Regions from separate parts of the Lentibacillus kimchii genome, predicted to be linked through region 2. Evidence: riboswitches for the same ligand, from Rfam matches in the RefSeq annotation. Region 2 holds a riboswitch; the other holds the start of a gene.

Region 1 (5,141 bases), 680 kb from region 2:
ACCCACCAGCGCACGAGGGGTCCCACCAGCCGCATCGACTTCAGTCTTATGAACACCCATTTTTTCGCTCATAATCAGAAAATCACTAAGGCTGCTAGAGCAGCTGTAATTAAGCCAAGCAAAACCGGAAGAAAGTTTTTTCGAACCAGGTCCATAACCGATACACCGCAAAAACCAGCAATCGCAATCAAGGACGACCACGCAACGATTGTTCCGCCACCGGTCCAAATCGAACCCATTTGACCGATCGCAGCGAGTGTTCCAGAATCAATCGACGACGTTTCCAAGGAAGCTGCCAGTGCCCCTGTCAGCGGCAAACCGGAAAATCCTGAGCCATCAAGTCCGGTAATAATACCTATAACCAATATACTGACGGCACCCAGCAAGGCATTATCCGGAACATGCTGCTGTGCAGCCTCAACAAGATCAAACAAGAACCCTGGCGCCCCTTCCTCGATACTGAGTATAGCACCGGAAAAATCGGAACTGCCCAGGAAGAAGAAGCCAGCAATCGGAATGACCGGTCCCATTGCTTTAAATGCAAAAACAAAGCCTTCTGTAATATGGTCCGCAATCGTATCCAAGGCTTTTTGGCGTCCAAATGCAATCGTTGACAGTAACAGCAGGACGACGGCCACACCACCAACAAAAGCCGCACCATCGCCACCTTCAAATCCAGACATTCGTCCGGAAGAAAGCTTCGAAAACATCATGTAAATCACAACCGCCAGCATAGCGATTGGAACCAAAACAGCAAACATTTTACTCCACATGGTGACGTGCCGCGATTCTGTTTTATTAAGAGGCTCGCCAGTTGTTTGGATCTGCTCCCCTTCGAGCTCATTCAAATCGCTGTCTTTTGATCGAATGGTTTTTCTGTAAAATACGTACGCGAATCCAATGGCCACCGCTCCGGCGATGAGTGATAAAACAAGTGCCTTATCAGCGACAACCGATGTTTCGATCCCGGCCGCTGTTGCAGATACATTAGGCGCCACTTGAACAATGTAATCGGAAGACAGTGCCATACCCTGGCCAGCCAGCGCAACAGCAACAGCTGAGGTCATAGCCGGAAGACCTGAGCGGATGGCGGCCGGAACAAGCAAGGCACAGATGAGCGGTACAGCAGGTGTTGGCCAAAAGAATAAGGAAATGACATAAGTAACACCCACCAGCAGGAAAAAGGATACATGCCCATTAACCATAAATTTCTGGATGGGCTGAATCATTCGCCTGTCAGCTCCTAAATCTCTCAACGAATGCAGGAGAGCCATCATAAATGTAATAATCAAAAATATATTAAACAGCTCTTTCGCAGCCACTAGATTAGCATTGAAAATGACCGTAAAACCATCCACCAGACTGCCCTGATATACCCAGGCAATCACAAACGTTCCAAGTAGCGACGGCAGGACAACGCCGCGGCGAAAGATCATCGTCAAAATGATCGCTAATGTGAACAGAGCATATAACCAGTGGGCCAGGGTTATCTCCACTTTAAACACTTCCTTTCTATCTGTGCTCCAGCCTATGCACGTTGAAAGAAAGCGGTGAAAACATCCATTTTGAATTGAACGCGAACTGCGGAAATGCACTGAATCGTTGTTATGAACGAAATAAAAATAGCCCTCTGTCGCAGAAGGACTATTTTTTAAATTCCGGTTCCGTAACATAATGTGAGCGGCATTGAACCAAATCAGGCTGTTTTTAATAACATTCTGGGCTGTTTATGAAATAGAAGAAAAACGACTGCTGCACTGATGACCAATGACGGAATGATATACGATATATTATAGAGCAATGAATAGACCCAGACAGATTGACCTTCCACAGCTGAATTAAAGAAGGCAACCCCAGCCGCAAAGTGAGCCAAAAACCGCAGTGAACTGCCCAAAATCACCCCAAGTGTTATATACGTAAGATAAACAGTTGTTTGCCCCGATTGAATAGCTTTTTGCACCTGCTTGGCAAAGATTCCAGCAAATCCAATTACCGTAAAGGCAAGGGCATAGTCAATGAAACCCTGAAGCGGGGTCAAGACGTAACCAGTCCCAGCCGCAACCTGCAAAATCCCCCACAAAAATCCTGACAAGAGCCCGCCTTTAAGACCCCAGCGAAATGCAAGTATAAATACAGGAATCATCGCCAATGAAATGGATCCGCCCTGTGCCCAGATTTTAAATGATAGAAACGGAATGACATCCAGCAACAAGGCCAGAGCTGTAAAGACAGCCACCTCAATTAAAAACAATGTGCGGTTTGAACGCATCGAACTCCTCCCCTTTTTGCCGGCAGCCTGTGCCGCCTGAATATGTTAAAAAACACAAAAAAAGCAATGCCAAGGGGAAGCTTTCTGATGGGAAAACTCCGCTCACATTGCTGCTGATCCATCAAAAAAGCCGCCATCCCTGCGCTAGTACTAACTAACAGGTTCGAAGGGTAAGAACTAACTCGTTCACTCTCAGCCAAAGGCTCCCCTTGAAGGCTTCTAACCTATGCTTTTTTTGCTGAATATATTATATCATACACCACACTAATTACAAGACTGTTCTGAATTCGGGGGGGTTCTATTATGATTTGTGCTTGGTATCTCTGCGGGGCGTCTGACTATATCCCTGCTGTCGTTGTAGGGGTATAATACCGTTTGTGATTTTACTGACTATAGCCATAAATATAAGTCCCGCTGCTGCGATTATGATCATGACAGCAAAAAATTGGATTATGAAGGCACCTATGCTGCTGGAAACAGCTGCTGTTATATAGCGACTGCCATAAAACAGCGTAACACCAGCAATGCTGATAATGACAATGAATGTCAGAACCGTCCCTGCCAATTGCCCCAACCGAAGTTTTTTCCAAGTATCTTTATATTTAAATGCGGCATAAATTAAATAAACAATTACAACCAGTGAAACAAATATTATTCGCGTCATTACCATCAGCTCCTGTCATTTAATGAACCGGTGTGTGTGCTTCCACCGCCCGTTTGAGTGCCTGCAGAATATAGCCGATCCCGCCGTAGTTCGCGAGCGGAAAGACCCTTGGCATACCATCAGGAAATGTTCCGTTTATCACAGGCTTGTATTTTTGACCTGTCAGCACCACAAGCCTGTCAAATTGTTTCAGCTGTTTTTCGTCTGCCTGGCATATTAATTGCGCATACGAGACAATCTCATCACTGTTTTGGTTAAACGTCACATCATACGGACCATCAACGATATCGTCCGCAAATAAAAACCCGTGTTTAGCTGACAGAATCACCCATTGATCAGTAAACATTTCTGCATATTGCCGCGTGCGTTTGTGCAGTGTACCGGTATAAGCATTTTTTGCGGGCACAGCCCCCATTTCCGGATGATTGTCCCAAATCTTTTTCCGGCCACATGGAATAATACTTAATTCCTTCATCTCGTTTCACTCCTATTTACATAAGTATAGCATGTTAACCAGAGCTGCAAAAGACAAATCGTTTTATAACGCTTGATTGCAATTGTTTGACCTTCAGAACTAACAATTCTATACTCGATGGGAGAAAGTAATAAATAGAAAGTACTTAAGATTGCTTTTCTGTTTGATTGCTTATTTACAAGGAATGACATTGTACAGTTATGATTTAAAAGGAGGAACCACATTGGCTTTGAATGTTGCACAAAAACTGATCAAAGATCACGTCGTTTCGGGCGACATGAATGCCGGGTCAGAAATTGGTCTGCAAATCGATCAGACACTGACCCAGGACGCCACAGGAACCATGGTCATGCTTGAACTTGAAGCGATGGGCCTGGACTATGCCAAAACCGAAGCTTCAGCACAGTATGTTGATCATAATCTAATCCAGGAAGATAATAAAAACCCTGATGACCATCTGTTCTTAGAAAGTTCTGCCCAGCGCTTTGGTCTTCACTTTTCAAGACCCGGAAATGGGGTTAGCCATCCTGTTCACATGCAGCGTCTCGCCGTACCTGGCAAGACTTTGCTCGGCTCGGACAGTCACACATGTGCTAACGGCTCAATGGGCATGCTTGCCATGGGTGCAGGCGGTATTGATGTGGCCATGGCCATCGCAGGTGAACCATTCCATATCACGATGCCTCAAGTTATGGGCGTTAAACTCACAGGTGACTTGCCTGACTGGGTAAGTGCGAAAGATGTGATCCTGGAAATGCTCAGACGCCATGATGTTAAAGGCGGCGTCGGAAAAATTATTGAGTACTATGGACCAGGACTTGATCATTTATCAGCCATGGATCGCCATGTCATTGCCAATATGGGAGCAGAACTGGGCGCTACAGCAACTGTTTTCCCATCGGATGACGAAGTTAAAAACTTCCTCGAACACCAGGGCCGCGGTGATGACTGGGTTGAAGTGACAGCCGACGAAGATGCTGCCTATGATATCTATGAAGAGATCAATCTGTCTGAGCTTGAACCTTTAGTTGCCCAGCCATCCAGTCCGGGCAAAGTTGTTCCAGCCAAAGAGATTGCAGGCACGCCGATCTATCAGTCCTACATTGGGTCGTCAGCCAATCCAGGATACCGCGATTTCGCTGTAGCAGCCGAGACTGTTAAAGGCCGTAAGATTGTTAATGGTGTGTCACTCGACATTAATCCGACATCCAGACAAATGCTTACCGACCTTGTAAGCAATATGCATATTGCCAATCTGCTGCAGGCTGGATCCCGATTGCATCAGGCAGGCTGCAATGGCTGTATCGGAATGGGGCAGGCACCTGCATCCGGACGAAACAGCTTACGGACAACACCACGTAACTTCCCAGGCAGATCCGGCACAAAAGAAGACAGTGTTTACTTATCCAGTCCGGAAACAGCTGCAGCATCTGCACTAACAGGTGAAATAACGGATCCGCGGACATTGGATATGCCTTATCCGAAAGTCAAAGATCCGGCTGAAACCAATAATGTGGATGACAGTTTACTGGAAAAACCGCTGCCACGGGAGGATGCTCAGAAAGTTGAACTGGTTAAAGGACCAAATATTGCCTCCATCCCAGCTATGGACAGTATGCCTGACAAACTCGAACTGCCTATAATGCTTAAAGTCGGCGACAATATTTCGACCGACGAAATTCTGGCCGGCGGTGCCCGCGTCCTGCCATATCGCAGTAACCTGCCGGAAATCG
Region 2 (5,141 bases):
TTGAATGAAGCCTATACGCTGCTGCAACGGATTGATGCGACGTATCAGTCTACAGCGAGTGAGGCATTGCCTGAACTAGCCAACGCGCTCTATCATGCGGCTGGCTATTTTAAACAGCTGCTGTCCAATGAGCGACGCCAGGCTATTAATGCCTTGATCCGGGATCAGCCTGCTGCAGCATTAGCGGAATTGGAGCGGGAAACGACTAATTACCACGTTGACTACTTATTGTCCTCGCGTCTGTGGCCGAGCCAGCGGGAAAAGCCGTTTAACCATGTGCCTGTGCGTTTAACGTACCAAGGACAGGTTTATGAAGCGTCTGAGCTGCTCTGGCAAGGCGATCACGTGATCAGGCGAACGTAATCTGATTTTCCATTATTTAATGGCTAACGTCAACTAAGTAAACTACATGTAATATCTGAGCTTACAATTTCTGTATAATCTTGGCTCATGATCACTTGAATTCACGCATAACAGTGATGACTTGAAATATATTAATTTAATAATTTACAACAAATTTACATGAATCAATTTCATAATTGCTCTTATTAAAAACGCAAAGACCTGCAGAATTTCTAATGTGTATTTTTTTAAAATTCCTCTAAGCAGCCTGCTGCTGCTTTAACGCGGCATCAATGCGGTCTGCGGCTAATTTCGATGCATTATACATCAACGTAACGATATCAAAATGGATCTGAGCGCGTTTCCCTGAACGATGGCGAACATTGTTGAGCTGAAAGAATTCCTTTAAATAGGCATTGACACGTTCAACGGCTGATCGGCGCTTGTAGATGGTGTTCCAAGCTTTAGAGCCCCGTGCCGGGGCTGTGTATCGCCTGAGGTCTTTAGTGATTTTCATCTTGAATACTTTCTGGCATATGTCTTCATGGGCTAAAGGGCAGTCTTTGCATTCCTTTGGGTTTGTGTACTTCAGGGTTTCATGTTTGGCATCGTAACTTTCATAACGGTACGAATGTTCACGGAAACATGTTGGGGCAAAATATTTATCAAACCCTATGGGTTCCGATTCATTGCGTTTATTATAGGCAATGATAGATTGCTGGCCCATTCGATAGACCTGCGTGTAAATCGGTTCAAAATCATAACCCGCATCCATCGTCTGATAACGCAAGTTTGAAAGAGGCAAGCGTTCATTCATCCCCTTCAATAAAGGAATTGCGGCTTTTCCATCATTTAGATTTCCTGATGAGAAAAGGGCCTGTAAAATGTATTGACTTGATGTGCCGACAGCCAGATGTCCTTTATAGCCAAACCAGAATGTATTTTTGCCTTCGCTGTTTTTCTTGATCCCCCATTGGGGATCCCGGGGAACACCGTCTCGAAGTTCTGTTAAAGATGCATCCAGTTGAGCTTCGATTTTCCTGTCATAAAGAGGCAGATTCGCTTCTTTCTCAGCTTGTTCCTGGAGCCATTGGTCACGCTCTTCCCTGGATTTACGGCCGCGTTTTTTCGGTTCCGGCTTTGCCTTTTCTTCTTTAGGCGGGGCCTGATCACGTGCTTCGAAATGAGTCGCATCGATGGCGACTGTATCATCAGCGATAAAGCCTTCGGCAATGGCTTGAAGAACAACTTTTTCCTGGGCCTTTTCCAATGCATCTGACTCGCTCAGCTTGGTTAAAAGGCGGGAATAGGAAGCTTCCGAAGGAATCTTGTCTGAAACCAGAAATCCACAATTCAATTTGAAGGCAATATCATCATCTAAGCGTTTTTTCAGGTCTTTTATGGTTGGGATGCGTTCAACATACCGAATGAAAACGGAAATAATCATCGCTGCAACATTCAGCTCTTCAGGCGCGCCCAAACGGGATTTTTTAGCCATGTCGTGATAAATGGCATCCAAATCAACGGCGGAAATGATCGCCTCATACTTTTGGGTAGGTTCCATGTCATAAAGTTCTTGGATGCTAAATAAGCTTGGTTGTCGTATAATAGTCATAGGAAGTATTCCTCCAATCTCTATGGATGTTTTAGTTCAACTACCATTATACAAGATTTGGGGAGGTACTTCCTTTTTTACGTTTTTAAGTCCTTGCGCCGCAAGGGCTATGAATTATGAAATTCGCTCATATCTAAATTTTTATGGTAGTCTAATAATAAATCAAAATATCTTAATAATCCCACTAGGGGAGCTTTTTAAAAAGCTGAGATCAGAGTACTGACTCTGAGACCCTTTGAACTTGAGACGGTTAACGCCGGCGTAGGGAAGTGGCAAGGTGAACATTGCAAGTCTCTTAATGATTTGCGATATAAACGAAACCACTTTCCATGCTGGGAAGTGGTTTTTTGCGTTCGGCTGGTGTGTGAGAGGGGGCATTTATGTCAGAGCTTCATGTTATTTCCACAGGCAAACAATCACTAGAAGAATTGACGTCGATTATCAGGGACATTCACACCTATATTGACTGGCTTCATTTACGCGAAAAAACATGGACATCTGAACAGTTGAAGCAGGCGATTGATGACCTTGCTGAAGCCGGTATTCCGCGCAGCAAAGTGATCGTTAATACAGATGCAGACACTGCTTACGAGAAAATGACAGGGGGTGTGCAGCTGACTTACGAGAGTATGGACGCTGCCAATGCCCGACATCTTAATATACATTGGCGTATCGGGTGTTCCGTTCATTCGGTTCAGGAAGCTGTGAAAGCCGAGGCTAACGGTGCTGATTATGTACTGTATGGTCATGTTTTTGCGAGCGGGTCAAAACCGGGTATGGAACCACGAGGACTTGAAAATCTGCGGCATGCAGTCCGGAGCGCGTCAGTTCCAGTTATAGCAATTGGCGGGATAGCACCGGAAAATGTACACGATGTTCTTGACACGGGTGCTTCGGGCGTTGCTGTTCTGTCCGGTATTTTGCTGGCGGATAATCCCGTCGATGCTGTCCAGCGCTATAAAAAGGCTTTAACAGCTGGCTGATACCCTTAAGCTTGCTTAATCATTTAAAGGGGGGTGATAACATGCAGCTTAATATTAATGGCAACATGACTGATATGCCTGAGACAGTGAAGACAGTCTCGGATGTGAAACAGTATTTTCATATTAGCAGTACCGTCGTTATTGTGGAGTACAATGGTGATATTTTGAATAAGGATAGGCATGAAAAGCAAGAAGTTCGCAGTGGTGACAAAATTGAACTGGTCCAATTTGTAGGAGGTGGCTAAATGTTAACGATAGGTAATAAAACATTTAATTCCCGGTTATTTCTCGGGACGGGTAAATATCCCGACTTTGACACACAAAAACAGGCTGTTGATGTATCAGAAGCGGATATCCTGACTTTTTCGGTCAGGCGGATGAATATATTCGAACCGTCACAGCCGAATTTTCTGGAGAAACTAGATGTAGAGAAGTATAGCTTGCTGCCCAATACAGCAGGTGCTAAGACGGCTGAAGAAGCCGTCCGCACGGCTAAACTGGCTAACGCCTCAGGGTTGTGTGACATGATTAAAGTGGAAGTAATCGGTGATGACAAGACATTGCTCCCTGATCCGACGGAAACGTTAAAGGCAACAGAGGAACTGGTTCAAGAAGGCTACACGGTCCTGCCGTACACGTCTGACGATGTTGTGCTGGCACAGCGGCTTGAAGAAATAGGAGCTCATGCTGTTATGCCTGGTGCTTCGCCGATTGGATCCGGGCAAGGGATTCTGAATGAACTTAATCTGAGTTTGATAACGGAACTTTTAACGGTGCCGGTCATTGTAGATGCGGGAATCGGTTCTCCTAAAGATGTCGTCACAGCGATGGAACTTGGGGCAGATGGCGTTCTGTTAAATTCTGCTGTAGCGAAAGCGTCAAAACCCGTGAAAATGGCTGAGGCGATGAAACTTGCTGTCCAAGCAGGCCAATTGGGCTATGAAGCTGGACGCATCCCGAAAAAACGCTACGCTGCTGCCAGCAGTCCGGCAGAGGGGATGAGTGTCTGATGAATGAACGTTATTCTCGGCAGATTCTATTTCGGGGAATTGGCGAAGATGGCCAGCAAATGCTGCAGAATAAACACGTTCTTGTGATAGGCGCCGGCGCACTCGGAACGGGCAATTCGGAAATATTAGTCCGTTCCGGCGTTGGCAAGATTACCATTGTGGACCGTGATTATGTTGAATGGAGCAATCTGCAGCGCCAGCAGCTGTACACGGAACAGGATGCCGAACAGCAGATGCCTAAAGCCATTTCAGCTCAGAGACGGTTGCAGGCGATTAATCGTGACGTAACGATCGAAGCGCATATCGCGGATGTAACGCCGACTGAGATGGAGCAATTCGCACCAGATACTGACCTGATTATGGATGCAACAGATAATTTTGAAATCCGCATGATTATCAATGATGCTGCGCAGAAATATAGCGTTCCCTGGATTTATGGATCCATTGTAGCCAGTTACGGGATTAGTTATACCATTCTGCCGCAGAGCTCGCCTTGTTTAAATTGCTTGCTGCAGGGCATGCCAGTAGGCGGATTGACTTGTGACACAGGGGGTGTGATCAGTCCAGTCGTCCAAATGGTTGTTGCTTATCAAACGGCTGAAGCTCTTAAGATTTTGACAGAGAATTGGTCTGACTTGCGCCGTGAACTTATTTCATTTGATATTTGGTCCAATGATCATTCATCGGTCAATGTCGATAAACTTAAATTCGTTGATTGTCCCTCATGTAGCACAGAACCCATCTATCCATTTCTGAGTCAAAGCCAGACGAAGACGGAAGTGCTTTGCGGCCGGGACACTGTTCAAATTCGGCCGGCATCGAAAGAAACACGCAATCTGGAAGACATCGCTAAGCATCTGTCCAATCTCGGTGACGTTAACCAAAATTCGTTTTTATTGCAGTTTCGTACCGATCAGAACCGGATGATTATGTTCAAAGATGGACGCGTGCTCGTGCATGGAACAAACGATGCAACAGAGGCGAGGTCGCTTTATCATCAATATTTTGCCTGATCAGTATTTGAAAGGGAGCGGCTTCGCTGAAAAGGGGGGTGTCTTTGCAAGCCTTACAGTGGTTTGTTGATCTGGGAGCCAGTGTCATGCTACCCATTATTATATTTTTATTTGCTCTTTTATTAGGAACCAAACTGAAAAATGCGTTCTACGCAGGGATGACAGTCGGCATCGGATT

Evidence for each region. Region 2 has a riboswitch for thiamine pyrophosphate ahead of ACZ444_RS02995 (thiamine phosphate synthase). Riboswitches for the same ligand answer to the same signal wherever they lie in the genome.
Region 1: linked by a shared signal. The riboswitch ahead of thiT (energy-coupled thiamine transporter ThiT) and the one ahead of ACZ444_RS02995 (thiamine phosphate synthase) in region 2 are both predicted to bind thiamine pyrophosphate.

The regions. Positions count from the first base shown of each region.
Region 1 is NZ_AP043934.1:1,173,431-1,178,571, reverse strand. It holds gene ACZ444_RS06380 (hypothetical protein) at 1-72, opposite strand, end outside; gene ACZ444_RS06375 (hypothetical protein) at 75-1,496, opposite strand; gene thiT (energy-coupled thiamine transporter ThiT) at 1,697-2,269, opposite strand; TPP riboswitch at 2,389-2,489, opposite strand; gene ACZ444_RS06365 (hypothetical protein) at 2,571-2,933, opposite strand; gene ACZ444_RS06360 (DUF6884 domain-containing protein) at 2,953-3,408, opposite strand; gene ACZ444_RS06355 (aconitate hydratase) at 3,632-5,141, shown strand, end outside.
Region 2 is NZ_AP043934.1:490,831-495,971, forward strand. It holds gene ACZ444_RS02985 (DUF1722 domain-containing protein) at 1-363, shown strand, start outside; gene ACZ444_RS02990 (IS1182 family transposase) at 602-1,957, opposite strand; TPP riboswitch at 2,134-2,242, shown strand; gene ACZ444_RS02995 (thiamine phosphate synthase) at 2,338-2,940, shown strand; gene thiS (sulfur carrier protein ThiS) at 2,982-3,185, shown strand; gene ACZ444_RS03005 (thiazole synthase) at 3,186-3,950, shown strand; gene ACZ444_RS03010 (MoeB/ThiF family adenylyltransferase) at 3,950-4,963, shown strand; gene ACZ444_RS03015 (PTS galactitol transporter subunit IIC) at 5,002-5,141, shown strand, end outside.